2 regions of the Eubacterium sp. 1001713B170207_170306_E7 genome follow, and region 2 is predicted to be linked to the other one. Evidence: riboswitches for the same ligand, from Rfam matches in the RefSeq annotation. Region 2 holds a riboswitch; the other holds the start of a gene.
The links. Region 2 has a riboswitch for thiamine pyrophosphate ahead of thiW (energy coupling factor transporter S component ThiW). Riboswitches for the same ligand answer to the same signal wherever they lie in the genome.

Region 1 (14,812 bases), 880 kb from region 2:
AAATGAAAAACCAATTACTCAACGATACAACAAAAACGTCAAAGCTGACACTTTTCAGCTTTTTCGCTATGACAGCCTCAATGGTTATGACCGCGGATAAATACGCGACCTTTGCCTCCTCAGGCTTCTCACTGGCCTTTTTCCTGGTTGCAGGCGGCTTCCTGTGGTTTATCCCCGTCTCGCTCTGCGCCGCAGAAATGGCCACCGTTGAAGGCTGGGAGGAAGGCGGCGTGTTTACCTGGGTCGGTAAGACCATTGGTGAACGCTTTGGCTTTGCAGCCATATTTTTTCAGTGGTTCCAGATTACCATCGGTTTTATATCAATGATTTACTTTATCCTTGGCTCCTTCTCCTATGTCTTTAACATACCTGCTTTGGAACAAAATCCTTTCATTAAATTCATTGGTGTTCTGGTGGTTTTCTGGGCCCTGAGCCTGTCACAGCTTGGCGGCACAAAATACACCGCCATGATTTCAAAGATCGGCTTTATCGCCGGCATTCTGTTCCCGGTACTGCTGCTTTTTGGGCTGACCGGCGCCTATGTTTCCTCCGGCGGACCGATTCATCTGGAAATGAACCTGCATACCCTGATCCCTGATTTTAAGGATGTGGACGACCTGGTAATCTTTGCCTCCTTTATCCTGTCCTTTATGGGAATTGAGGTTTCTGCCACTCACGTCAATCAGCTGAAAAACCCCAGCCGAAACTACCCCCTGACCATGATCATCTTAGTCGTGCTGGCAATTATTTTAAATACCGTGGGCGGTATTTCTGTCGCGATGGTCGTTCCCGCCCAGGATCTGAGCTACAGCTCCGGAGTGGTACAGACCTTTGAAAATCTGTTCCGCTATTTTAATCCAAACCTGCTCTGGATGGTACGTATACTCGGGGCCATGATTGCCGTCGGCGTTATGGCAGAGGTCAGCTCATGGGTTGTCGGCCCGTCACGGGGACTTTACGTGGCGGCTAAGGATAACCTGCTGCCAAAAGTTTTTAAAAAGACCAACAGGCGCGGCATTCCCACAAATCTGATATTGGGCCAAGGCGTCATTGTCACCATCTGGGCGGCAGTCCTGACCTTTGGCGGCGGCGGAAACAACCTTTCGTTTTTAACCGCCATATCTCTGTCCGTTGTGATTTATCTGATCACTTACTTTTTATTCTTCGGCGCTTACTTTATTCTGCTGTATAAGCATCCCGAGTATAAAAGAGCTTACCAGATCCCTGGCGGACGGCTCGTTAAAACCATTGTTGCTGGCATCGGGCTTCTGATGTCGATCTTCACCTTTGTGGTGACCTTTTTCCCGCCCGATCAGCTGGCCCCTGGCAATGATATGCGCTACGATATGATCCTGGTGATCAGCTTCTTAATCGTACTGACACTCCCCTTCCTGCTCTATCATATTGAGCGGAAAAAACATAAAAACTAAAGAAAGAAGGCACTTAAATGAAAATTGCTTTTTACGATACAAGACCCTACGATAAACTCTGGTTCGATCCCCTTTTGAGAGAGGCGGGCCACGAACCCCGTTATATTGAAAACCGCCTGGATATCCATACACTGGAATATGCCCAGGGGGCTGACGCGATCTGTGTCTTTGTCAATGACAAGGTCACAAAGGAAATCATAGACCGGCTGTCGGAGATGAAAACACACCTTATTCTTCTGCGCAGCGCAGGCTACAACAATGTCGATATGAAAGAAGCCTATGAAAAACACATCCGCATTCTGAGGGTTCCGGCCTACTCCCCGGCTGCCGTGGCAGAGTACGCCGCCTCACTGCTTTTAGCCGTCAACCGCAAAACACACAAAGCCTATGCCCGGACACGCGACTTTAATTTTAATATTGACGGCCTGACCGGCATGGACCTTTATGGGAAAACCGCCGGCGTTATCGGAACCGGCCGCATTGGGCAGATGATGATCGACATTCTGAAGGGCTTTCATATGAACGTGATCGCCTATGATGTTTTTCCAAACGCCAAGCTGGATATCCAGTATGTGCCGCTCGAAGAGCTGATGGAAAAATCCGATATCATCTCGCTTCACTGTCCTCTAACCGAAGAAACCCGTCATATCATCAATGATCAGACCATTGGCATGATGAAGGAAGGCGTTATTTTAATCAATACCTCCCGCGGAGCACTGATCGACACCCAGGCTCTGATTAACGGTATCAACGCCCATAAAATCGGCGGCGTTGGCCTGGATGTCTACGAAGAAGAGGACAGCTACTTTTTTGAAGACTGGTCCAATAAAATCATGGATGACCGTGACCTTGCAAGGATCATTACCTTCCCCAACGTTTTGCTGACCAGCCATCAGGCTTTTTTAACCACAGAGGCGCTGCACCAGATTGCCGCAACGACCCTCGAAAACATAAAAGCCTATGAAGCACACGAATTTACCCCCAATGAAATCTGTTACCAGTGCGAGGAAAAAGGGGACTGCCGCCGCCGGGAAAACCATCAGACCTGTTTCTGAGCCGACAGATGACACAAACTCCGGAGGACAGCTGATATGATTGTCCTTCGGCTTATTGTGTTTTAAATAATCTGTGTTATAATGGGTGGAACTTTCACCAAGGAGATTATCTATGGACAACACAAGCCGGGAGCTATCCATCCCTTTCAAATTAATGATTGCCCTGATCATGGCCTTTGTTTACGCGGCCCTGAATATTCTTCTGGCTGACTTCAGTCTGGTCGAGGTGCCTTATGTGTCCATCCGGCCCCAGCTTATCCTTCCCCTGCTTTCAGGATATCTACTGGGGCCTTTTTATGGTTTTACCGTCGGCTTTCTCGGCAACGCCATGAGCGACATCGTAACCGGCTACGGTATTGAATTTTTGCTGAACTGGAGCATCGCCAATGGACTCTACGGTCTGATCATGGGGTTTTTCCCTAAAACGGAAGATAAAATCCGTACGAACCGGTCCTTTACGATCTTTTTTTTATATATCCTGTTGGTTAATATCGTCCCCGCCGCCTATGCACTGCTAACGCGGGTGGTGGAGCCAGGGGTTGACGCTCTGCAAAAATTTGTCGGTCTGGGACTGCCCATTGTTGTCTCAAACACCCTTGTCTGTACCCTGCTTTTTCCAATCGTTCTGATGTTTCTGAAAAAAATTGAACTGAATTTTGAAATTAAAATCACACTGCTGGTCTATTATTTCTCTCTGATTTCTGTGATGGCGGTTTTTGTGGCGACCATTGCGATCCTGTACAGCATGAATCTGCTCAATACCGACAGCCACACCTTTGCCCTGATTATTTATGATCTGTCCATCATTCCCCTGGTGGCCATTAACCTGATTGGCTTTGGCATCTCCAACGCCATCAGCCAGAAGCTCTTAAACCCGCTGCTTTTAATGACAGAGGACATAAAGCAGATGGATGGGGAAAACTGGAACAAAAAGCTGGATGTCCACACCGGAGACGAACTGGAGGTTCTTGCCACGGCCTTTAATGAGATGATCGACAAAATCAACGATACCATGCGCAAGCTCTGGGCCAACGTTGCAGAAAAAGAACGTCTGGCTGCTGAAAAGGAAAGAAGCTCCACCGAGCTGAGCATTGCCCAGCAGATTCAGACAGCGATGTTACCCGACCCCTTTCCAACCTTTCCTGACCGGTCTGAGTTCAGCATCAGCGGCCGCATGACTCCGGCCAAGGAGATCGGCGGGGATTTCTACGATTTCTTTTTAATGGATGATGACAAGCTTGTTTTTATCATCGCGGATGTATCCGGCAAGGGTGTTCCAGCCGCTCTTTTTATGATGAGCTCTAAGGAACACATCATTGACCAGGTGCTGACAGGTCTGGATGTTGACGAAATCTTTACGCGTGCCAATCACCATTTATACAAAAACACAGCCGAAGGTGTTTTTCTTACCACCTTCCTCGGGATCTTAAACCTGAAAACCGGGATTCTGTCCTTTGTCAACGCCGGGCACAACCCACCGCTTTTAAGACGCCGGAACGAAAGGTTCGAGCCTCTTGACATGAAGCCAGGCTTTGTCATGGCGATTCTGCCCGATGTGCGTTACAAACGCCAGACCCTTAAGCTTAATCCGGGGGACGCGCTCTTTTTATATACCGACGGCGTCACCGAAGCGGTCGATAAAAACGGCGCCTTTTTCCAGGAATACCGCCTGAAAAAAGCACTGAACGACCTGCCTCACTACGATGATCACTCTTCTGAATATATTCTTCACCAGATCCGCGGCTGCCTGTCCGAGTTTACACAGGACGCCGAGCAGCATGATGATATCACCATGCTCTGCCTTAAATTCCGCCGTCCCATGGTCTCTTAAACCAAAACAGACAGGACATTTCTGCCATGTCCTGTCTCAACTTAAAAATCTTGAATATTTTTTTCAATAAAATTAAAAAGCGCCTGGGCCTGTGCTCTTCCGCTGTTTAACAAACGGAGGATATAGCTCCCGTCATCGGTTTGCTTTACATTTTCCGGAACCGGATTTTTTCTTTTCTCTTTTTTAAGACACAGCTGTATTTCCTCAAACCAGATTCCCAGCTGCTGCACTGCTTCTTCTGTCTCACCTTTTTTCTCCGGCTCAATTCCCTGCAGACCGATCAGGTAATACACATCCGCCAGGGCCGTCATCAGCTGACGGTTTTCCGGCAGGAAGCCCTCTACCAGCTGATTGCACGAACCCGAAACCGACGCCTGGTAATCGGCCTCTATCTGGTCGCTGACCAGATAGGATTTCAGGATAATCTCACGAACAACATCCCGGTGCTGTTCTCCCTTCAGCAGTTGTTTTATACGCATAACCATTGCCCGGTCCAATACCACCAAACGGTCCATCTCGATTTTAAACTGATCATAATACCGCATAGGCAGTATGAATTTACTGGCCAGTACAGACACCAGCACCGCCCCCAGTGTAAAGAGCAGCCGCAGCGCCAGAGCGTCGTTAGAGGGCATTGTCAGTGTTGTCTGCGAAAGGGCAAAGCAGGTGGCAAAAACCACAAGGGTAGCGTAATCATCAGCCGCATAAATACAGAAGGCAGCCATGACGGTCAAGACCATATGCTCCGGGTAAGTCGTGAAAACTGAAAAAAGAAAAAAGGCCGCAGCCAGCCCAATGACCGTTCCCTTTATACGGTCAAGGCTTTTACTCACACTCTCGTCATAAAAAGGACGTGTGAGTATATAGGCCGCCAGCGGCAGCCAATAGCCATGTGTCACTGGCAGCAGACCGGATACCAAAAATGTAAAAGTCAAAACCAGTGACAGCCTGACACCGAATCGAAATTTAAAGGACTCAATCGAAAGATGCGCGTAAATACGCCCCAGCATCCTTGATTTCCGCGGGATAACCCACTCCCTGTAAACACCGCTTCCAGCCGCTTCAGAAATCCCCTCCAACGCATTGATCAAAAGGTTTATATCGAGCAGCATGCTGTCATTGATATCTGTTTTATCCATACGACAGTTGTCCGAAAAGGCGATCAGTTCTCCGACAACCTCACGATACTCACGACTGTCAAAGTCTCTGATCAGGTGCTCCAGAACCCTGATCAGCCCTTTAAGATAAGCCCTGTTGGCATCGGTCAGAAGCTCCGGCTTCCTGAAAAAGGTCAGAATCAGGTTTTCCATACGCTGAAAAATCATGACCAGCCTAAAATAGCAGGCCCCTTCGATGGTGGTAAAATAACGAAAGCGTCTTGTTTTATAAATCCGGCCGCATAAATTTTGATTGATTTTTAAAAGCTCCCGCTGCGCTTCCTGCGCCGCTTCACGGTTGTCCAGAACCAAAGCCGAAAAGGACTCTGTAATTTTAATAAAAGCACTTTTTGAAATATCGTGAATCGCTGGTACCGGTTTAAAATGCTTCCAGATCCTTAAGCCGATATAAACCAGAAGAAAAGAATAGACCAGCGCCAGAAGGCGCATGGGAATGTCTGTGAGCTGAATGGGGATAAGCTGCATGAAAACAAAGCTCATACCAAATGGAAAATAACTGCCCGGCGTATACTCGTCAGTCATGAAATAGACAAGCAAAAAAGGAACGGTTAAATTGATCAGGACGGTCATCGCGAGACCCAGGCCCGCGGCAAAGGCACAGAAAGCCAGAAACATGTTAATGCCCAAAGCTTTGAGTATAAGCCACTCCACCCCATCCTCATTTCGTGTTCTGAGAAAAAGAACGGTGACCGGTGACGCAAGCATCGCGTTGGCCGCGCCAAAAAGCAGCTGATTCGAAAAGAAAATGGCTAAAAGAATCAATGCCGGCGGAAACGCTTTGATAAAGTGCTCTTTGATTTTCAGGGCTTTTATGGATTCCCGCATACTGCCTGCCCCCTCTTTGTCCCTGTTTTTAAAATTTCTGCATGAAAAATGAAGACCCGCTTCCCGGCAAAACGCCTATGTCCGTAAACCAAAAGAACATATCCGAAGGTCTTCATTTTTCAGAATAACACAAAATCCTTTAAATATTATTATTTTATGAATTTGTCGATGGCGTCGTTCAATTCCGCCAGAACCTCCAAATCATTTTCCTCCACCGCATCGACCACACAGTGGCTGATATGATCTTTTAAAATCAGCTTTCCGATATTATTGACAGCGGATTTAACGGCGGATATCTGGATCAGAATTTCGCTGCAATCCCTGCCTTCCTCTACCATTCTCTTTACCGATTCCATGTGGCCGATGGCCCTGGACATCCGGTTGAGCACAGCCTTCCGGTTTTCATGCTCATGCTCGTGTTCATGCTTGGCTGCCATTTTATTTCTCCTGTTCACCTTGTTCTTTTACTTGTATTATATAGCAACCATCTGCCATTTACCACCATTAAAACGCCGCAGCAGTAAAAAACCTCGCACTGTAATATCGAGAATATAGGCGGTCCACACCCCCACCAGTCCAAAGCCGCACACAACACCAAGAAAATAACCGACACAGACCCGAATGCCCCAGATCCCAAACAGTGTCAGAAGCATGGGATAGCGCGTGTCGCCAGCCCCCTGTAAAGCGCTTTCAATCACCTGGGTTAAGGCGCTGCAGGGCTGAAAAAGCGCAATCATCCGCAAAACCGTTACCGCAAGCGTCTGCACCTCCGGCGTTTGTGTGAAGGCCGCCGCAAAAAACGGCGCAAAGATGAAGATCACCACGCCCATCAGCACCATGAAAATGGTGGAAAGCGTGTTTGAGGCCAGCGCCATACGGCGGGCCTTCTCCGGGTTGTTTTCTCCAAGTCCAATGCCGACCAGCGTTGCCGCCGCCACCCCAAATCCCATGGAAGGAATATAGGTGTAGTTTTCAATGGTGCCTGCGATATTATGCGCCACATAGGCGTCTGCGCCGATGGACAGGATCATGGCGCCGTATACCAGCTGACCGGCGCGCATGATCAGCTTTTCACCGCCGGCTGGGATACCAATGCGTAAAATTGACCGGAGCATTTCTGCGTCAAGAACCCAGCCCTTAAGCGGCAGCCTTAAAAAACCATTCCCCTTTACCAGGCGCGCTGCCAGCAAAGCCACGCCAAAGACCCGTGACAGCGTAGTCGCCAGCGCCAGCCCCGCAATGCCGAAACCAAGCCTGATGAAAAAAACATTCAAAAAAATATTCAGGACATTGGCGATTCCTGTTGCCACCATAGGGGTAACATTATCCTTTGTGGCCCTCAGGCAGCTGGATAAAACCAGTGACAGGCATAAAAACACAATGGGCACCACCACCACCATATAATATGGTACCGCATAATCCAAAATGCCCTCGCCGGCGCCCGAAACTTTGAGAATAGGCCTGTAAAAGACCAGGTTCATCAAACCGACACTGACGCCAATAAACAGGCTGAGCAAAACCGACTGCTGAAGCGCCCGGTTGCCGCTTTCCATATCGCCGCGCCCCACATATCTGCCGATAACCGCCAGCGTGCCCACACTGACCGCTGTAAAAAGCGCAATAAAGATATTAACAATCAGGTTGGTTACACCGACTGCCGCGATGGCATCGTCTGAAATTTGTCCTGCAAAAAAGGTGTCGACCGTTCCCAGCAGTGTTTGCAGAATGGTCTCCACCACCACGGGCAGCGCCAATACACCAATGACCTTCAGGTCGTTTTTGTTCATTTTCAAATGAAACATGCTGCACCTCCATAACCCCCTATGGGGGTTATTTTCAGTATAGCACCCTTCCACCGATTTTACAAGCAAATTAAGAAAACCCCCTAAGGGGGTTAAATGAAATTAATTTTTCTGCTGATACAAATGGTTCAGTGGTCCGTTTCCTTTTCCAAGGTCAAGGCCATCCAGGATTGCGCCATGCACATAAGCCTTTGCGTTTTTAACCGCGTCCATCATGGTATCGCCCTTTGCCAGATTCGCGGCGATGGCAGAGGACAGCGTGCAGCCTGTACCGTGGGTATTGGGGTTATCCACCTTTTCTTCGGGCAGCCAATAGCCAAAGCCTTCATAATAAAACAAATCATCCGCACGGTCTTCCAAATGCCCGCCCTTTACCAATATTGCGCCTTTATAGTAGCCGGCGATATCGCGGGCGGCACGGATCATGTCATTTTTAGATTTAATGGGAATACCCGATAAAATCTCGGCTTCTGAAATATTCGGGGTGATCAGATCTGCCAGCGGCATCAGGTCGTTAATCAAAACCGACTGGGCTTCTCTGTCAAAAAGGACGTCACCGCTGGTGGCGACCATCACCGGGTCCAGCACAATATTTTCAGGGGTATATTCTCTCAGCTTTTTAGAAATGGCATGAATAATGGCTTCTGAAGAAACCATACCGATCTTTACCGCATCCGGCACAATGTCTGTAAAGACTGCATCCATCTGAGCTTCCACCATTTTTTCAGAAATATCCTCTACTCTGAATACTCCAGTGGTATTCTGCGCCGTTATGGCAGTGATCACACTCATGCCGTAAACACCATAAGCCGCAAAGGTTTTGAGATCTGCCTGTATCCCCGCGCCTCCGCTGCAATCGGAGCCTGCAATTGTCAATGCCTTAATCATTTGATTTCACCATCTTTTCAGATAATTTTCGAATTCTTTGTGCCGCAGCCCGCGTATCCGGCTGGGCAAACACAGCCGAAATCACCGCGACGCCGTCGACATTTGAGCCGGAAAGCGCCAACAGGTTTTCCTCGCTGATACCACCGATGGCCACCACTGGAATTTCCACACGGTCACAAATGCTTTTGAGCGTCTCAAAAGAAACCGCCTTCGCGTCAGTCTTTGTAGACGTTGAAAAAACCGCACCCACACCAAGGTAATCCGCGCCGTCTTTTTCTGCCGCCAAAGCCTGCTCCAGCGTCTGGGCGGACACGCCTAAAATCTTATCTGGGCCGATTTTCTTCCGGGTCTCGGCCACAGCACCATCGCTCTGACCAATGTGGACGCCATCTGCGTCCACCTCCAAAGCGATCTCCACATCATCATTGATCACATAGGGAATGCCCGCTGCCTCTGCCAACGCCTTCAGGCTCCGGGCTTCACTGACAAAATCCTGGCGCGCCATATCCTTTTCCCTGATCTGAAGAAAGGTCGCGCCGCCCTCTATCGCGGCCTGAACCTCTTCCTTAAGGGTACTTTCACCAAGCCACGAACGGTCCGTGACGATATAGAGCAGCATATCTTCTTTTTTTACATTGTTTTTCATAATTCTCCTAATTTGACAATCAAATCTTAGCTTTCACTTTTCCTGTTTGTTTTATACCCGATTGAGATATTTTATAACATTATTTTAGCTTTTTCACCTTACGGAATCAAGGTAATTTTTGCATAGGTTTCGATGGTATTGCCTGTCATGGTGCTCACATTATCCATGATAAAAGTTCTCAGGCTTCCTGTCCCCAGCTGATTATTCGTAACCTGACGTGAAGCCAGCTCGCCCGCAATCCCCATACTGGCCACAGCGCATACCACCGCTTCCAAAACACTGTCTGGGTTGGCTGCCGCATAGGCTGCGGTCATGGCGCTGAGCATACAGCCCGTACCGGTGATCCTGGACATATCCCGGTGTCCGTTTTTTACCACATAAGCTTTTTCCGAATCCGTGATAAGATCCATAGCGCCGGTAATGGCAATGACCGCGCCGGTTCTTTCCGACAGCTCTTTGGCCAGAGCAACGGTCGCGTCCAGGGTTTCATCGGTCACTGTGTCTTTCACATCCGCATCCACGCCCCTTGTTGTGCCGGCTCCGGCATAGACCGTTTTAATTTCCGAGATATTGCCACGGATAACGGAAAAATTCACTTCCTTGAGTAGGCGGTGTGTGGTTTCAGTTCTCAGCTTGGACGCGCCGGCCCCCACGGGGTCCAGTACCACAGGATGTCCCAGCGCATTGGCCTTTTTCCCCGCCGCAATCATGGATTCAACTGTCCGGCTGTTCAGCGTGCCAATATTGATCACTAAAGCGCTGCAAATTGTGGTGATTTCCTCCACCTCTTCTATGTCATCTGCCATGATCGGGGACGAACCCATGGCCAAAAGAATATTCGCACAGTCGTTGACCGTGACATAATTGGTAATATTGTGGACCAGCTGAGGGTTTTTTCGGGTGTTTTCAAAAATATCAACAAAATTTTCGTTTAATCGGATCATCTTTTCTCCTTTAAAATTAAAACGCAGATGCCGGCTGGCCTTTCAAGCCGCGCCAGTCACCTGCGTACGCTGTTTATTTACCGGAAGGGCACTCCTGCGCATCTTCCATAATATCCACATGCTCACCGTTTAAGACCTTGTTCATATTTCTCACTGAGCACATTTTGCCGCACATGGTACAGGTATCCTGATTTTCGGGTGTCGACTCTGCGCGGTAACGCCTTGCCTTTTCGGGGTCAATGGCCAAGTCAAACATCTTATCCCAGTTAAGCTCACGTCTGGCAACTCCCATCTGGTAATCCCAATCCGCGGCTCCCGGCAGTCCTTTGGCGATATCGGCCGCATGGGCCGCAATTTTTGAAGCGATGATGCCTTCCTTAACGTCATCGACATCCGGCAGTCTTAAATGCTCGGCAGGCGTAACATAGCACAGGAAAGAAGCTCCATAGGTTGCTGCAATGGCCCCGCCAATGGCTGAGGTAATGTGGTCGTAACCCGGCGCGATGTCTGTCACCAGAGGTCCCAGCACATAGAAGGGCGCGCCCTTGCAGATGGTCTGCTGGATTTCCATATTGGCCTGAATCTGGTTGAGGGGCATATGGCCTGGTCCCTCAACAATGATCTGGACATTTTTATCCCAGGCGCGCTGTGTCAGTTCTCCAAGGGTTACCAGCTCCGAAATCTGTGAAATATCTCCGGCGTCCGCAATACAGCCCGGACGGCAGGCATCGCCAAGACTGATGGTGACATCGTGTTCCTGGCAGATTTCCAGGATTTCATCATAAAACTCAAAGAATGGGTTTTCATTGCCGGTCATTTCCATCCAGGCAAAAATTAACGATCCCCCGCGGGATACAATGTTCATCAGACGGCCGTTGTTCTTAAAGCGGTCGGCTGTCGAACGGTTGATTCCACAATGCAGCGTCAGAAAATCAACGCCATCCTCTGCGTGCATGCGCACAATGTCAATCCATTCCTGGGACGTAATTTCCTGAAGTGGCTTATTGTAATAAACCACGGCGTCGTAGATCGGCACGGTACCAAGCATGGCCGGACAGCTTTCGGTCAGCCTGCGTCTGAACTTACGCGTATCGCCGAAGGAGCTCAGGTCCATGATGGCCTCTGCGCCCATGTCAACCGCGCTTTTTACCTTTTCCATTTCCACATCCAGATTCAGGCAGTCTCTGGAGGTTCCAAGATTGACATTGATCTTTGTTTTCAACGCGCTGCCGACCCCATAGGGGGTTAAGCAGCGGTGATTTTTATTGGCAGGTATGGCGACCTGTCCCTTTGCCACCAGGCCCATTAAAGTATCTAAGGGCATGTTTTCATATTCCGCGACACGCTTCATCGCTTCGGTTTCAATGCCTCGGCGCGCGGCATCCATTTGAGTTGTGTACAGCTCCATATTTTCTCCTTAACTTTTTCAGTTTTTCAACAAAAAAAGCGCACCCACGGGTACGCTGCTTAGCTCAACTTGTCCTCCCTACGGCGGCGTTACACCGCATCAGGTAAAACGGGTTTAGGATTTAATCCAATCTCAGCAAAAGCTCCCCGGGCATCAACTCATTTGTCTTTCTTATTCTATCCTATGTGCTGAGAAATAACAAGGGGTTTCTTCATATTTACCAAAACATTTCAACGAGGCCTAAGACCACCAGCAAAACACCGGAAACAACGGGCGCGTAATCCCCCAAAAGCGGTCCTACCACACGCCCTCCAAGGCGGGCGCCCGACCATAAGGCGGCAAGACTGATCACAAAGGTACACACTGCCGTTAAGCGGATGCTGACACCGGTAATGCTGGCCGCTATTCCTGTGCCCAGATTGTTAAAAGTCAGCCCAAGTGCAACCACTACAATTTCGCGGTACTGGATATGGGCTTTATCGTGAACCGACGCATCCATTTTTTCTGCCATCTCATTGGTGCTTTTCATGGCATAGGTGCCTGATTTTTTCTCTTTTAAGAGCTTGACACACCCCTGTATGACAAAATAAAAGCCCAGCAGCATAATAATCCCGGCGCCCAGATAATTGCCCATCCGTTCTGGGATATAGCCCGACAGCCACCGGCCAAACAGCATGGCGATGACAGTCCCTGTCGTGGTGATCACCGCCACGATCAGGTTGGAGAGGGCGTCGAGATGAATTTTTTTTATGCCAAAAGCCAGGCCCACAACAATATTGTCAAGGTTGGAGGAAAGGCTGAATAATAAAGCGGATACCATTAAAACAAGCATTTTATCATGCTCCCTGTTTAGTTTTATACGTTCTTTTTATATTATACCTTTTCAGCCCTGTGAATTATCGTTGTCCTCTGGTAAATTTTATCAAAAAACAAAGATACCTGGTACCCCCTTGTACCAGGTATCTAACTCCCCTTCATTTTCCCCATTAAGAAAACGTTCATTCAGATATCATTTCCGAAGATGGTATCCCCCTTGATCCCACCTTATATCCTGCGTTTCAAAAACGTTTTCATTAACTGTCAATAATGATAACATTTCCCTCCATAATTGTCAAGTTATTTTATTAACAAGTTGGCTGTAAAAGCCCCAGAGTCCCACAGAATACAAAAGGAGACGCCGCTTTTCACGACGTCTCTTCTGCTTACTCCTTGGGGCCAGACCCCGAAATATTCAAACTTTCGGAATCCTCCGCTTCCATATTCTCTCTCGACTGTTTCTTCTTGAGCTTTGGCATAAAGCGTTTGACAAAGGTCCCTTTTCCACGGCCTTTGATATAAAACAGGCCAAAAATTGAAAAGACCACCGCGCCGATAAAATTAACAAACAGGTCGGACATGGTATCGATGAGCCCAATGTCAATATAGCCGCCGTAATTCCAGGTCTGTCCGTTAACAACGATGCTCTCAATGGGAATGGTGACCGCGACATTTTTCCCCTCTGGATTAAAGATCACCGAGCTGATGCTCTGGATAATGGTGTCCTTCTGCATATCCGTTTGGAAAAACCAATCGGCGGCAAACTCAAAAAATTCCCAGAGCACGCCGATCGTCATTGAAAAACAAAACGCAAAGACCGCCACAAAAACCGGTGACAGGCTCATACTGAAATTTTCATTTTGATTTAAAATATCAATCAGCGAAAACCCAATCGCTGCCATTAGAAAACCGTTTATGGTGTGCAGCATGGCGTCCCAATGGTCAAAAATCAAATAATATTCCTGAATCTCACCTAAAATTTCTGCTGAAAAGATAAATAATATGATGATAATTTCAAGGGTTGTCGGCATTTCGATGTGGAGCTGCTTGTCCACAAAGCTGGGAATCATAAACAAAATCAATGTCAGAACACACAGAAAAACATTGTTCCAGTTTTGATTCCAGATCTGGGCAATCATCACCGCAACGACTAAAACACGCAGCAATATGTATAAAAAAACCTTACCGCGGCTCTTCTTTGCCGGTTCGCCTTTATTTTTTTTCTTCTTTTCCTTTTTCAAAAACTGGCTCCTTTCTAAAAATTTTCATCGCTTTTCTGAACCATTATAACACAGACACGGGAAAATCGTTTTTTATTTAAGAAATTTGGGTAACTGTAATAATAGCTTATGTAAAATTAAGGAGTCGCTACAATGAAAAATAACTTTTTTAAAACAAATCTCACTCTGATTCTCTCCCTCCTGCTGTTGTCTGGTTTCAGCCCAATTCTGGCCGAAACGCCAGCCGGCGATCCCGCGCTCAATGAAGGGGCTGTGGGCAGTCCCCTGACCCTGACCTCCAGCGTCCCGCAGGACGGCGCCACCGATGTACAGCCCTTTACAGAAATTTCTGTATCCTTTAACCAGAATGTGGTCAACACTGCGGTAAAAGCCGCCAATGAAAAGGCCGTGACCCTCTGGAGTGAGGGCAGGCAGATTGACGCGGACATTGTTCTGTCCGATGATCTCATCGACCCTGAGGACTGGGGAACAATCCGTATTAACCCGAAGGATACCCTGAAGAGCAATCAGGAATACATTATAAAGGTGGATACCCATTTAACCTCCACCACCGGACAGCACCTCCAGGATCCTGTCGAGGTCCATTTTACCACCGTAAAATCAGCGGCCTCCATCACCGGAACTTCCATTGCTGCCGTTGCCGCGATTGTCATTATCGCCGCGGTTATTATCGGCATTCTTTACAAAAGACATAACCGCTAATTCAAAAGGACGCACCCATTGCCGGATGCGTCCTTTTCTTTATGCC
Region 2 (14,812 bases):
GAGGCCGAAACCTTCAGAGGACTGGTTTCAGCCAATGCCTTAAACCTGAACACACAGGGCTATCGTGTTATTATGGTAAAAACCCCTGAGGAAGTTAAGAACGTATTGGAGGCTCTGGAATGAAGATAACGCTGGTTAATGCAAGCCCTAAAAAACGTGGCAGCTTTTCAAATTATATTCTTAACGAGCTGATTCCGCTTGTCAAAACAGAGCGCGAGCCAGAGCTTTTGTCCATGTCCCTGTGGGATGATGATTTTTTTGATGATCTTTGCAGCAGCGATGCGCTGGTCTTTGCATTTCCACTGTATGTGGACAGTCTGCCAGCCAGCTTTTTGCGTTTTTTAACCCATTTTGAAGAGAGGCTTAAGAATTCTCCGGCAGACATCCGGGTCTACGGGTTAGTAAATTCTGGATTTCTGGAGGGACATCAGAACCGCTTTGCGCTGGAGATTTTAGCGCATTTTTGCCGAAGAGCAAAATTGACCTGGTGCGGAGGACTTGGCATTGGCGGAGGGCCCTTTCTTCACGGCATGGCTGCTGCTCCCTGGAAATTTTCAGCTAAGCGTCCGGTATATGATGGGCTGGTTCAGCTTTCAGAGGCCGTTAAAAACGGTCAGATGCTTGAAAAGGATCTGCTGGTTACGCCCAAAATTCCAAAAAAAATATACATAGCAGCCGCGAACCATCAGTGGGTTACAGAGGCCAAGAAAAACGGGTTGAAGAAAAAAGAGCTCTATAAAAAATAAAGACTTGACAGCGCCGGGATTGCCCCGGCGTTTTTAGTTTTGCGGCAGACTTGACAGGATCTTTAAAATGCCGTATGCTGTTCACATCATTGTTAAGGGAGCCCATAAATGAAATATAAATTTCCAAAGGTAGGCATGCGAATGGTAAAAACCGCAGTGGCGGTATTTATATGCCTGCTCATTACCTTTATACGGCCTGAGAGCGTGCCGATATATTCGACCATCACGGCCATACTCTGTATGCAGCCGTATCTGTCAAATACCAAAGAGATTGCCATTAACCGGATCGTTGGCACATTGATCGGTGGACTTGCCGGTATGCTGGTTCTCACGTTCATGCGGAGCTATGTGCCATGGCCTACTGTACAGTTTGCCATTGTTGCGCTGTGCATGATTCCGCTGATCTATGTAACGTTGGTGATCAATCATTCATCAGCCTCTGCGTTTACCTGCATCGTATTTCTTGGAACTACCATTGCCGCGACGCCCGATACTGCGCCGTACATCATAGCCTCCTATCGTATGATCGACACCCTTATCGGCATACTGGTTGCTTTGGCAGTCAATGCTTTTCATCTGCCGGTTCACCGTAACCGGAGTGTGCTTTTTGTTTCAGAGCTTGATAATACCCTGCTGCATTCTGATGGAAAAATAAGTTCTTACGCAGAATTTCATATTAATCGAATGATTGATGACGGCGAATGGTTCACCATCGTCACAGACCGCACTCCGGCAACACTGGTGCCAATTCTGGAGAACCTGAACCTGAATCTGCCGGTTATCGCAATGAACGGCGCTGTGCTTTATGATGTCCAGGACCGTTCCTACTCCTTTTCTCTGCCAATGGACCGCGAGGTAAGCGATGCCGTTGAGCGCATTTTTCGGGAGGAGGGTCGAAACTGCTTTGTACACGCCATCATTAATGAGACCATGCATATTTATTACGGCGATTTTAAAAATACGGCTGAGGAGCGCTTTTATCACCGTCTTCGCCGTACAAGTCATAAAAATTACATTTTCAGCGGGCTGCCACAGGGTCAGCAGGCGGTTAACATTACTTCGGTCAATGAGGAAGCAGTGAATGACCGCATTCGCAAAAAAATTGAAGCTTTGGACATCAGTAAACGCATCGCGATTATCAATACGCCTAGCCACGACGCGGAGGGCTATACGGTTATGGAAATTTACAGTGCTGAGGCCACCCGGGAGAATGCCATCCTGAAAATGAAAAAGGACCTTTCGGTGGACCAGATTATAGCTTTTGGCAGCACAAGTCTGAATGTGCCGACCTTTAAGCTCGCTAACCGCGCATACGCAGTCGAAAATGCGGCACGCGCTTTAAAAGAGGCGGCAACTCAGACCATCAGCAACAATGACAGCGATGCGGTTGTAAAAATGATGGAGAAAAAGTTTTACCGAAAAAAGGGTATTTAAAAGACGCCCCCAGTATAAGACAGAAAGGAATTTAGAATGGAACGAAGAGGCCTGTTAATGGCTACGAACATTCCGCTTGAGGGCTTCAGCATCATTATTTCTGTTTTGCTGATTATTTGTATTATTGCCAGTAAAGAGCACACAAAGCTTAACCGTTTATTTTTGTACATGCTGGCAGTCAATGCTTTTATTTTGGGATGCGACATTTTTATCTGGATCGGCGGAGGACATCTCCCGCTGGTAGGGGCAATGAAGGCGGCGAACTTTTTTGTATTTAGTCTCGGCTATCTTCTCGTTGCTTTATTTACGGCGTATATGGTTACCTATATCCATGAGAAGGGGAGTGCAATATCCTGTAAAATTGTTCCGGTGATTGCTGTTTTCTGCGCTGTAGCTATTTTGCTGGTAGTCATCTCAATGTTTAATAATATGCTTTTTTATTTCAGTGAAACGGGTTATTTTATGCGAAGCCCGCTGCATTGGATCACTCAGATATACCCCATCATTATTATTCTTTTAGACATGGCAATCATTCTGAAGCATAGCAGGAAGCTTGGCATAAAGGATACCTTTGCACTTTTATCCTATGGTATTTTACCGGCTCTGGCCATTGCAGCGCAGATTTTCAGAAACGGCCTTGCGCTGGCATATCCGGCAACGACCATTTCACTTTTAATTATTTATGTTAATATTCAGGTAGAGCAAAGTAAACGGCTTCGGGAAAAAGAGCTGGAGCTCACCCAAAATCGTATTACGATGATGCTGAGCCAGATTCAGCCTCATTTTTTGTATAATTCGCTTACCGCCATTGCCCAGCTGTGCAGAGAGGCTCCTGACAGGGCCGGGGAAGCAACCATTGCCTTTGCGAATTATCTGCGTGGCAACCTCGATTCCCTTACGCAGGAAAACCTGGTATTTTTTGAAAAAGAGCTGCATCATATAAAAACCTATCTTTCACTGGAAAAGATGCGGTTTGAGGAAAAAATACAAGTCATTTATTCGATCAATGCGACAGATTTTATGCTGCCCTCCTTAACGGTACAGCCGTTGGTTGAAAATGCGGTTAAGCATGGGATCTGCCAAAAAGAGAGGGGAGGCACGATCTGGATCGAAACAATAGAGACGCCTGAGAGCTATATCATCAAAGTGTCAGATGACGGGGTGGGCTTTGATCCCGTCACTCTTGCCATGGATGAGAGACAGCATATCGGTATCGAAAATGTACGCTTCCGCCTTGCCTACCAATGCGCTGGAACACTCAGTATTGAGAGCCATCCCGGAATGGGAACCACAGCGGAGGTGACAATTCCCAAAAACAAATAAAAAGGCAGTAAGCTCATGTATCAGCTTACTGCCTTTTTTCTCAGTTTAAAAGGTTAATTCAATATGATCCTTGTTGCAGTTTTTACATTGGATCATCATAGATTTTAGCGCGTTGTTTTCCACCGTCACCTCGTCAATGGAAAATTTGTGATCCGCAAGAACCTTTTTAAAATCGACCAGACTGTTTGGCTTCTCATCAATCTCTACTTTATTTCCGCAGACACTGCATTGAATAATAATTTTCATAAAAATCCTCCGTTAGTTTCAGGGTTTGATAAGCTTACATTTTTATATTTACCCTTTTAATCGAAAAAACAACAGATTTAAAGCTCTGACGCCAAAACAATTCGCTTGTTTTTTCCAGACATAAAATCGGAAAGTGCCCGGTAATTTCTAGAAAAAATGCTGCCTTTTTTCCAGATAAACGCAAAATCATGGGTAATATCAAATCCGTGTATTGGAATTTCCTTCAGCGTTCCGCCTGTTAATTCCCTTCCGGCAGCCACTTCGTATAAAAAGGTAATGCCGCAGTTTTTTTCGGCCATTTCCTTTAAGGCATTGACATTGTTAACCTCAATGACTTTTGAAAAGTCCGAAATGGCGTAATTGTTCAGCTTCAGATATTGTTCGAGTATGTTTCGGCTGCCGGAACCAGGCTCACGCACGAGCAACGGTTTTGAGAACAGGGCTTCGATGGGGCAGGGGTCAGGCAACGCTTCGGCTTTTGTGCTCTGTACGGCGATAAAGCGTTCCGTAGAGTAGACTGCATAATCGTAATTGTCTTTGGGAAAATAGCCTTCGATGAGTGCAAAATCGAGATCATTATTATCCAGCTGTTTGAGCAGGGACTGGGTATTATCCACCGAGACACGAATTTGTGCCTTGGGGTACTGCTCCAGACATCGTGAGAGAATACTGCTTACCACAAACTCACCGATAGTGAGGGTTGCTCCAAAATTTAAAGAACGGATATGGAGGTGGCTGTTTTTTAAACGTTCCCTCAAAATCAGGTCATCATGCTTCATGGCAGAAGCTGTGTGATGCAAAACAGTACCTTCAGGTGTGAGCGCCATCTTTTTGCCGTGAAATTCAAAAAGGCGCACACCATAATCCTCCTCAATAAAATGAATATGCTGTGAAACAGCAGGCTGTGTTATGTTAAGCGCTTCCGCTGCACGGGTATAATTCATATATTCGCAAACTGTTAAAAAAGTATTGATTCTAAAATCTAACATTTCGGCCTTCTTTCTTATACTTTCTCAAACAACTATAACATAATTTTATGATAGTATAAAGATAAATAATTTTTCATTATCATTAAAAGGTGATATCCTTTTAATATAGCCCAAAACATATTTTACGAAAGAGGAAAAAGACATATGAATTTTATCACGAAAAGCTGGAAAGGCATCCTGCTTTGCCTTGTTATTGCCATACCGGCATGGTTTGCCGGGCAGGCGTTTCCTGTTATTGGAGGTCCTGTCATTTCAATTCTGGCAGGAATGGTTATTACGCTTTTAATAAAAAATAAAGAGCCCGTACAGGATGGTATTACTTTTGTTTCAAAAAAAATTTTGCAGTATGCAGTTATTCTGCTTGGGTTTGGCTTAAATCTTTCTGTTGTGCTTGAAACAGGACGTCAGTCTCTGCCCATCATCATCGCTACAATTTCCACCTCTCTGATCCTTGCCTTTGTACTGCACAAGGCGTTGAAGATACCAGGAAACATATCGACGCTGGTAGGTGTAGGCTCATCAATCTGCGGAGGGTCTGCCATTGCGGCCACTGCACCGGTAATTGAGGCCAATGACGAAGAGGTTGCTCAGGCCATTTCGGTTATTTTTCTGTTTAATGTACTGGCAGCAGTTCTCTTTCCGGCCTTTGGCACCATGTTGGGCTTTTCAACCACTGATGGCGGAGCCTTTGGTGTGTTCGCCGGTACAGCCATTAATGATACCTCGTCCGTTACCGCCGCTGCTGCTACCTGGGACAGCATGTATCAGCTGGGGACAGCTACCTTGGATAAGGCTGTTACGGTCAAGCTGACAAGAACCCTGGCTATTATCCCCATTACACTGGTACTGGCATTCTGGAGAACACGGAAGGAGGAGGAAGCCGAGGGCAGCAAGGTAAGCTTTAAACAAGTCTTTCCGTTTTTTATTCTGTTCTTCATACTGGCCTCGGTCATTACAACAGTAATGACCTCCTTCTTCGGTATTCCCATAGAATTTTTCACCCCGCTCAAGGAGCTGAGTAAGTTTTTTATTGTTCTTGCCATGGCCGCCATCGGCTTAAACACAAATATCGTCAAACTGGTAAAAACCGGTGCAAAACCAATTTTTCTGGGACTTTGCTGCTGGATCGGTATTACCTTTGTCAGCCTGGCGATGCAGCATTTTCTGGGAATATGGTAAAAAGTTAAATTTCTTTGAATCAAGGAGGTTTTCAAAGTGAGTTATACATTGAGTTTTTCTGAGACAAACCGTATTTTTGACACGCTGAACAAAGAGTATGAAATCTGGGCGCCTAAGCGTTTTATCGGAAAAGGACGATATTCGGATACCGATATTATCCGTTACGATAAGGTAAGCTGCGTCGAGGAAATTGAATTCAACGAAAAATCCGATTTTTCTGCCAAGGAGGTATTAACGCCTATTTCAGAATCGTTGTTCTACTTTACAGAGGATGCGTTCATGGAAAGTCGGGGAAGTTCAAAAAAGCTGCTGATTTTTATGCGTCCCTGCGATGTTCATGCGAAGTATCATCAGGAAAAAATTTATCTTCAAAATGGCGGATTTGAGGACAGCTACTATAAGCGTATGAATGAGAACGTGAAAATTGTTCTGATGGAATGTGCAAAAGGATGGGATACCTGTTTCTGTGTGAGCATGGGGACTAACAAAACAGAGGATTATTCTGCTGCTGTGCGTGCAGAAGAGAATACCCTGAGCCTCGAAATCAAAGATGAGGAGCTGACCCCTTATTTTGAGAGCTGCACGCTCTGTGATTTTAAACCTGAATTTATCCAAGAAAATGAGCTGATGCTTGAAGTACCAGAGATTAATGACCGGGAGGTTTTGTCAAAGCTGAAGGTACATCCCATGTGGAAGGAATTTGACAAGCGCTGCGTTTCCTGCGGCGCATGTACGATAGCCTGCAGTACTTGCACTTGTTTTACAACAACCGATGTTATCTACAATGAAAATACGAATGTCGGAGAAAGGAAGCGTACCGCTGCCTCCTGTCAGATCAGTGGCTTTACCGATATGGCTGGGGGCATGTCCTTCAGGCCAACCGCCGGTGACCGCATGCGCTATAAGGTGCTGCACAAATTTCACGATTATAAGGCACGGTTTAAGGACTACCATATGTGTGTAGGCTGCGGGCGCTGTATCAGCCGCTGTCCAGAATTTATTTCCATCACAGCTACAGTTAACAAGATGTCCCAGGCTATTGATGAGATACAAATTGAAGCAAAAGCACAGGAGGTACGTTAAAATGGTAAATATTATGCAGCCGCAGGCCTGTAAAATCATAAATATCAAACAGGAAAGCCAACATGAGTATACCTTTAGGGTAGAAACCGATATTCTGCCCAGGCATGGGCAGTTTTTTCAGCTCTCGCTTCCCAAAATCGGTGAAGCTCCCATTTCCGTGAGTTCTTTTGGTGATGGCTGGCTGGACTTCACGATACGCTCTGTGGGAAAGGTTACCGATGAAATCTTTGAAAAACAGCCAGGTGATGAGCTGTTCCTCCGCGGCGCTTATGGCAATGGCTGGCCGGTTGAACAGTTTAAAGGAAAGCATATGGTCGTTATTACAGGTGGAACTGGTCTGGCACCGGTCCGCAGCATGCTTCATTTTTTTATGGAAAATCCAGATTATGTTGAGAGCGTGAACTTGATCTGCGGGTTTAAAAATGAAGCGGGAATTGTTTTTCGCCAGGAATTGGAAAGCTGGCGTCAATCCTTTTCGACCCTTTATACCCTCGATAACGAAAAAATAGATGGCTGGCATAAGGGTTTTGTGACAGAGTTTGTCTCGCAGGTGCCTTTTTCTGAATTTAACGGCAATTATGCGGTGGTGCTTGTAGGGCCGCCGCCAATGATGAAATTTACAGGCATTGAGTGTGTCAAAAACAGTGTGCCGGATGAGAAAATCTGGCTTTCCTTCGAACGCCGTATGTCCTGCGCAGTAGGAAAATGTGGGCACTGCCGGATTGACGAGGTCTATGTTTGTCTGGATGGCCCGGTATTCAATTATTCGCAGGCCAAGTACCTGGTGGATTAGTGAAAGGAGAGGCAAAGATGAACCATGATATTGATGTGAAAAAAGTACGGACAAACTGTTTCAGGCAATCTAAGGTACCCGGCGAATTTATGCTGCAGATGCGCGTGCCCGGTGCGGTTATCGAGGCGAAGCATCTTAAGGCAGTGGCAGAAATCTGCGAGCGCTGGGGAAATGGCTCCTTTCATATGGGAACCCGCCAGACCCTGGATATCCCGGGTGTCAAATATGACAATATTCCAGAGGTCAATCGCTATATCCAGGCTTATATTGAAGAGGTTGATATAAAAATCTGTGATTGCGAAATGGAATCGGATAATTATGGTTACCCCACCATTGGGGCGCGTAATGTTATGGCGTGTATTGGAAACACGCACTGTATAAAAGGAAACGCCAATACCTATGAGCTTGCAAAGAAAATTGAAAAGCTGATCTTTCCATCCCATTATCATATAAAGGTCGCTGTTGCGGGATGCCCCAACGACTGCGTAAAAGCTAATTTTAATGATTTTGGCATTATGGGTGTTAATAAGCAGATCTATGACTATGACCGGTGTATAGGCTGTGGCTCCTGCGTAGATGCCTGTCAGAGCCACGCTACCGGTGTGCTTACGCTCAATAAAGACGGGAAGATAGATAAAGACGCCTGCTGCTGCGTCGGATGTGGAGAGTGCACACTGATCTGTCCTACTAGCGCTTGGACAAGAGATCCTCAAAAATTATACCGTGTTACCCTGGGTGGCCGTACCGGCAAGCAGAGTCCCCGCTCAGGAAAGCTTTTTATGAACTGGGTAACCGAGGATGTCGTCTTGGGAATGTTTGCCAACTGGCAGAAGTTTTCGGCCTGGGCGCTGGATTATAAACCAGAGTATCTTCATGGCGGGCATCTTATTGACCGTGTGGGCTATAAAGAATTTATCAAGCATATTTTTGAAGGCGTCACCTTTAATCCTGAGGCAAAGGTTGCGGATGACATTTACTGGGCAGAAAACGAGCAGCGAAGCAATATACACGTAATGCCATTGTCCCAGCACAAGCACGCTGGTCCGCAGGAATCCAGATAAAAAATACGAAGATAAGAGGCACGGGTGTTTGTTCCGGGCCCTTTTCTATGTTAAGATAGGGGTAATTGATAAACAGGAGGTAGAGGCATGAAGGTCATATCATTAAGGGAAGAGCCCATCTATACACAGGCCGCCATTGATTTTTTTCAAAATCGGTGGGGAACAGATGCTAACAAAATGATATATGAGGATTGTATTGTCCATGGGCTTACAACAGAATCACCACTGCCACGTTGGTATCTTCTGCTGGACGGCGATACGATTATCGGCGGAGCCGGTTTGATTACCAACGATTTTGTAAGCCGAATGGATCTATGGCCCTGGGTGTGCGCTCTTTATATTGAAGCATCCTACAGAGGGAATGCTTACGCCGCCCGTCTGCTCGAACGCGCGCGTGAAGATGCTGGAAAGGCCGGTTATTCTTATGTTTATATCTGTACTGATCATGTTGGTTTTTACGAACGCTATGGCTACGAATACATCGGAACCGGCTACCATCCCTGGGGAGGTTCTTCCAGAATATACAGGGTTGACACCGAAACAGCTGAGAATTTAAACGGTGCTGGAATATGAGCCGGCCTGAGAAAAAGCCTAAGGAGAAAATTTAATGAAAAAAAACGAACGGGTATATCCGCAGTTTTCTCTGTGCGGTCTTAACTGCGGGCTGTGCCCGATGTACCACGTAGAGGGAGCCGGCTGCCCAGGCTGCGGCGGCAAAGGTCATCACTCCTGTGCGGTAAAAAGATGCAGCCAGGAGCATGATCATATTGAATTTTGCTTTCAATGCAGCAGCTATCCCTGCGAGCGATATGAGACATTGAATCCTTATGACAGCTTTATTACCTATCGTCATGTCTTAAAGGACTTTCAAAGGGCTGAGCAGGAAGGCCTGGAAAGCTACAAGACAATGCTGAACGAAAAAATCGAAATTTTGAGCTGCCTTTTAACGCATTATAACGACGGCAGACGGAAAACCTTTTTCTGTCCTGCTGTGAATCTTTTAGAGCTTGAGGACATAAAGCTTGTGCTGACGCAAATAAAAGATGAAATTAATCCAGAGGGAGCGCTCAAGGAAAAAGCCCGGCAGGCAGTACAGCTCTTTCAGACCATGGCAGAAAACAGAGGCATATCAATAAAACTGAATAAACAGAAAGTGGAAAAAACCAAATAGATTTGCAGTCAAAGGAAAACAAAGGCGCCTTTTCCACGCCCTTTATTATAAAACAGGCCAAAGATCGAAAATACAGCTGCAATGAGAGCATTATACCACAAATAAGAGAAATACGATCTTTATTTAACCTGATCGATAAGATAAAATAGCGGCAGTCAAAAATCTTGACAAAGTCGTGCAAGTCGGCAATAATGAATTTATTCACTGATATTACCGGAGGCTTATTATGTCACAACGTCGAAACCATACGCATAATCATAGAGGAAACGCGCCAAACAGCCCGACACGGCCACGTATATCCAAAAAACCAATGGAGCGGCGGCAGGAAATTATCCGAACGGCCTTTTTGCTGTTCTCTAAAAAAGGTTTTGAGAACACAACCATTCAGGATATCGCTGCGCAGATGAATGTGTCTGTAGGATTATGCTACCGTTATTTTAAATCCAAAACAGAGATTTTTGAGGCCGCCTGCGAGCTTTATGCCAGCGAATCCCTCCAGCAGACCCAGATACCAATGGAACCCGGTATGTCTGCGGTTGATAAACTCAATTACTTTATCAAGGATCTTTTTGATTATACGCTGAGGCATAAAGAATTTGAGGCTAATTATCACGAAACGACTGAGATAAGAACCAGCCGAATTGACAAGGTTGCAGCCAAAATGGTCGAAAATCTGATTCCGGTTATGGAACAGGGAATTCAGGAGGGTGAGTTTCACTGTGAGAACCTAGAGACCACTACAAGATTTATTGTTTTTGGCATGCTGCATACCTTTCATGAAGAGATTCCGGCTGAAAATATTGAAGATTATATTCATCACTTCGTTATTTTTATTCGAAAAATGCTGGTCGATCTTTTGAAAATAGATGATCCTGAACGCCTCTTAGCTTGGAATAAAAGAGAATAAAAAATCTTGAGGAACCACTTGGTAAAAACTGAGTGGTTTTTTGTTTTTTTGACGAGTGAATGCATTCATTTTTTTCTTGACAATAAAAAGAAGCTGGGTTATTCTATAAGTGAATGAATTCACTCAAATATAGTAATGAGGAGAGAATGTCCATGACAAATTATTCAGCGGGCGAGAATTATCTTAAGGCAATTCTGGTTCTTCATCAAAGGCTCGACAAGGTAAGAAAAACGGATATTGCAGATTTTCTTGGCTTTACAAAAGCCAGCGTCAGCTATATGGTTAAGCTTTTAGAAGCGAATAAACTGGTGAGAGTGGAAAACAACAATGTCTGTTTAACGGAAATGGGGCTTAAAGAAGCTTTGAATATTTACGAAAGGTATTTACGTATTCGCGACTTCCTGGTTTATTTTCTTGGCATATCGGCCAAGACAGCTGAGCGGGATGCCTGCCGTTTGGAGCATGTTCTAAGCCTGGAAACTTTTGAAGCGCTCAAGGAAAAAGAGGTGAGTGTATAAAAAAAGAGACCTTTACAGGTCCCGGCAACAGGTATAAAGTTCTGCAATAACAGCGTGTGCAGCGAAATGACGGGTTTCACCGCAATGTGATGTCTGTTTTATTATCTAAAAGATGCTTCATAACACCGGTCTTCTGAACAGCCGTCACTAAAACAGCGCCCAAGACCACGCCGCCGATACAGCTGATAAAGAAGGGGACGACATAAGCGAATAAAGCCGCCTCTTTTCCCATGACCATTGTCGCAACCGGGTACGCTGCGAGGGCGCCAAGGATACTGGTTCCAAAAAGCTCACCCAGATAAGTTAGTGTCAGCTTTTTAGTGTAACGAAAAACCAGTCCGCAAATCAAAGCACCACACATGCTGCCGGGAAATGCCAGCAGACTGCCGGTTCCAAGCATCACTCGTATAAGACTCGTAATAAAAGCCATTGAAACACCATAAAAGGGACCAAGGAACACCGCGGAGAGAATATTAACCATATGCTGAACAGGAAAACACCGTGCCGCTCCAAGAGGAATACTAAAGGGAGAGCAGACGACACCTACTGCGATAAGAATCCCTGCCATTGTCAATTTCCGCACATGATTTTTTTCCATGTTAGAAGCCTCCAGATAAACAAAAATGGGATAGGCCCACGCGGCGGCATACCCCCAAAATGCGATACTGTCCCTGCGTTGGCATTATCCAAATCAGGTTGTGGGTCGAAGCGACATAGCCTCCTCTCAGCCCGCTGCAGCAAGCTCCCCATGTTTGATTCCGTTTTATTATAGCTGTTTTTGAGAAAGGATTCAACCCTGACTGCTTTTTTCTGTGTTGTTCTTGGTTGTATCAAAAGTTTTTTGAAGCGTTTCGCCAGCTTCATGAATTTCATCTTTTACGTGCTGCCATTGCTTTGGAGAGATTCCCTTTACACTCAAGTACATGCTTAGATGAACAGCCACTGCCAAAAAGTGCCGGTTTTTATTCATTATTTTTTCAAAGACCTTTGCTGGAACAAGCTTCTGCTGCCCTGATAAACTTTCCAGCTGTCCGCCGACCAGGTGGAGGTTCAGAAGGTTCTCATAAAGCAAAGGACCGGCTTCCTGCTTTTCTGCAAGATTCCACAGATTATAGAGAATAAACAAATCCGATTTAAAAAGGCTGGTGAGCTCATATCGAAAGACGTCCTGTTTGCGTGTTCTGAAGATAAAGATTCCTCCAAGTACTGCGATGGAGACACCTCCAATAACACAGAAAACCCGGAATAATACCAGGTCCATGACGCCCAGTTGTGGCAAAAACATAACGGAGGTCATTTGTGTACTGATCATGGTACTGACAATCGAGCTTTTTATGGTCAGCATAAAAACCAGACCAATAGCGACGGTAAGCGGCAGGCGGATGGACGCTGGGATATACTGTGTAACAAGAACAAAGAAAATCATTCCCAGAATGGTGCCTGTAACCTTAAAGGCTGCTTTTCTCAGTGTGTCGCGGATATAGATACTGGCAGATAAATACCCCATAAGCGGTATCCAGTAGCCATGCCACTCATTGAGCGGAATATTGAACCAATACGGAATATAGTGTGCGACAGCAGTACAGGCAGTGACAATCACAGCGGTCTGCAGTGCGAAACGCATCTGAAAAAAATCGAGACTGAACCGGCGGCGCAGGCTGAAGGACTTGTAACGAAGCCCCTCTTTAATGGAAGTGTTAAGATCTGTGCGGTGACTGTCATCCAGCAGACGGTCCCGAAGTGTCTCAAGAATCAACAGAAGCTCCCGATTCAGGCGATTTTCGGTTAGGGATGGCCTTTTTAGAAATGCCTGCAGATCAGCTGCTAATAATTGGGGATCTTCTGCTTTTTCCATTCGATCCCCCAAAACAGAGAATTGAGCCTGATCACTGGTGGGAAGCTCTTGTGAAGCTGCGCCGATAGCCTGGAGTACTTGTCCCAGTTGTTCGAGGCAGAGCATTAAACCATAAGTATATTTCTGTCTGCCGTTCATCAACCCCATTTGTCTGAAAACAGCGGGATAAATATTGCTGCTCAGCTTCTGGGAAAGGGCGTCCAGCTTTTTATCGATTGCTTCATCTTCCTTTTTGATTTTTTGGCCCAATAATTTAAATCCAGTTCCTGCGCAGGCGAGCGCTTCCTGTATAAGAGGATCAACGGCTGGTGTTTTTTGCCGTTTTTGCAGCAGAAGCGTTATTCCGGTACAGACAGCCAGGCAGTAAAGAAGGGCCAGAATACGAATCGGAAGTGCTGCCAGTGTTCCCGGGCTGATCTGCATAAGGATAAAGGCCATGCCGGGAATATAGTAATTTGTTTTTAGAAACTCATTGGCATCGGCATAGATCAGGAAAAAAATCAGTATAAAACCAAAAATAATCAATGTGGCAAAATGCATAGAAACCAGAGTTCCTAAAATGGCGTAACCAACCAGCCACAGGGCGTCAAGCAGCATATTAACAATGGACAGGCAGTTTTTAACCATTGTCTGGGTGTATAAAAGAAAAACAAGAGCGATAACCGCGTTGCTCCGGCCGAAGAGCAGAATAACAGACCCCATAAGTAACAAACCGAAAACGATGGCGGGTAAGGCTTTCGGCAATGCTTTAAAGAAATTTTTGATGGCTTTTATAATTGAGATCACTCCTTAAGGTTTTTCTTTTAAAATACCCTTTTGAGAAAAAATAAAGCAATAAAAAACGATTCTGACCATTTTCAGAATCGTTTTTATTGCTTTTAGAAGAAATTCATAATTAAGCCCATAATCATACCCAACAGACCGCCGAGCCATATAATGGCGTTTAGTTCTTTTTTCATGATGCTCAGAATGATTTTTTCCATCTCCAGAACATCGAAGCCATTGATCTGATCTTCTACCAGCTGGGGAATATCCAGAGCGGCGAGCGCCTTGGACAGGTTATTTTCAACCATATTATGATAGGCTTTAAGCAGACTTTCCTTTACTTTTGGCACACTTGAGCCAAAGCGTTCATAGAGCTCAGCCAGACTGTAATCCAGTATTTCATGGCTTTCGCGGTTTACCAGATTACCGATTATTTCCTCGCCGCGTTCAAAGACCATATTGTTGATTGTCTCCTTGAGCTTTTCACGGATACCAATCATGGTATTGTCACTGACCATAAAAGAAAAAGCTGAAAAAAGCGAATTGTTTTTGATTTCTTCCATGGCCGCATCAGCGATTATATCGCCGACATCCATCTGGCATACCTTACGGTAAAGCAGGGCAGTTGCTTTTTCAGTGGTGGTATTTGCCAGCGCTTCGGTTTTTTCTTCGTCAGTATAATGAATGATAACTTCGCGAATGGTCATGGGGCTGTCTTTGTAGGTTTCAATTTTGTTATCAA

Region 1: it holds a riboswitch for thiamine pyrophosphate, as region 2 does, so the genes downstream of both, thiC (phosphomethylpyrimidine synthase ThiC) here and thiW (energy coupling factor transporter S component ThiW) in region 2, are expected to answer to the same signal.

What each region holds. Positions count from the first base shown of each region.
Region 1 covers NZ_JADMVE010000001.1:41,888-56,699, reverse strand. Annotated here, with positions in the region: gene gadC (glutamate:gamma-aminobutyrate antiporter) at 3-1,430, shown strand; gene I2B62_RS00275 (2-hydroxyacid dehydrogenase) at 1,448-2,485, shown strand; gene I2B62_RS00270 (SpoIIE family protein phosphatase) at 2,598-4,316, shown strand; gene I2B62_RS00265 (FUSC family protein) at 4,358-6,319, opposite strand; gene I2B62_RS00260 (metal-sensing transcriptional repressor) at 6,469-6,756, opposite strand; gene I2B62_RS00255 (MATE family efflux transporter) at 6,793-8,121, opposite strand; gene thiD (bifunctional hydroxymethylpyrimidine kinase/phosphomethylpyrimidine kinase) at 8,224-9,009, opposite strand; gene thiE (thiamine phosphate synthase) at 9,002-9,655, opposite strand; gene thiM (hydroxyethylthiazole kinase) at 9,754-10,599, opposite strand; gene thiC (phosphomethylpyrimidine synthase ThiC) at 10,673-12,007, opposite strand; TPP riboswitch at 12,066-12,166, opposite strand; gene I2B62_RS00230 (manganese efflux pump) at 12,225-12,839, opposite strand; gene I2B62_RS00225 (hypothetical protein) at 13,210-14,064, opposite strand; gene I2B62_RS00220 (Ig-like domain-containing protein) at 14,197-14,766, shown strand; gene I2B62_RS00215 (gamma-glutamyl-gamma-aminobutyrate hydrolase family protein) at 14,806-14,812, opposite strand, start outside.
Region 2 covers NZ_JADMVE010000001.1:924,124-938,935, reverse strand. Annotated here, with positions in the region: gene I2B62_RS04640 (NAD(P)H-dependent oxidoreductase) at 1-123, shown strand, start outside; gene I2B62_RS04635 (hypothetical protein) at 120-746, shown strand; gene I2B62_RS04630 (HAD hydrolase family protein) at 855-2,180, shown strand; gene I2B62_RS04625 (histidine kinase) at 2,238-3,503, shown strand; gene I2B62_RS04620 (hypothetical protein) at 3,549-3,749, opposite strand; gene I2B62_RS04615 (LysR family transcriptional regulator) at 3,827-4,738, opposite strand; gene I2B62_RS04610 (YeiH family protein) at 4,883-5,917, shown strand; gene asrA (anaerobic sulfite reductase subunit AsrA) at 5,954-7,000, shown strand; gene asrB (anaerobic sulfite reductase subunit AsrB) at 7,002-7,793, shown strand; gene asrC (sulfite reductase subunit C) at 7,811-8,854, shown strand; gene I2B62_RS04590 (GNAT family N-acetyltransferase) at 8,942-9,427, shown strand; gene I2B62_RS04585 (DUF3795 domain-containing protein) at 9,462-10,025, shown strand; gene I2B62_RS04580 (TetR/AcrR family transcriptional regulator) at 10,252-10,932, shown strand; gene I2B62_RS04575 (metal-dependent transcriptional regulator) at 11,085-11,450, shown strand; gene thiW (energy coupling factor transporter S component ThiW) at 11,527-12,048, opposite strand; TPP riboswitch at 12,101-12,209, opposite strand; gene I2B62_RS04565 (FUSC family protein) at 12,241-14,007, opposite strand; gene I2B62_RS04560 (DUF445 family protein) at 14,184-14,812, opposite strand, start outside.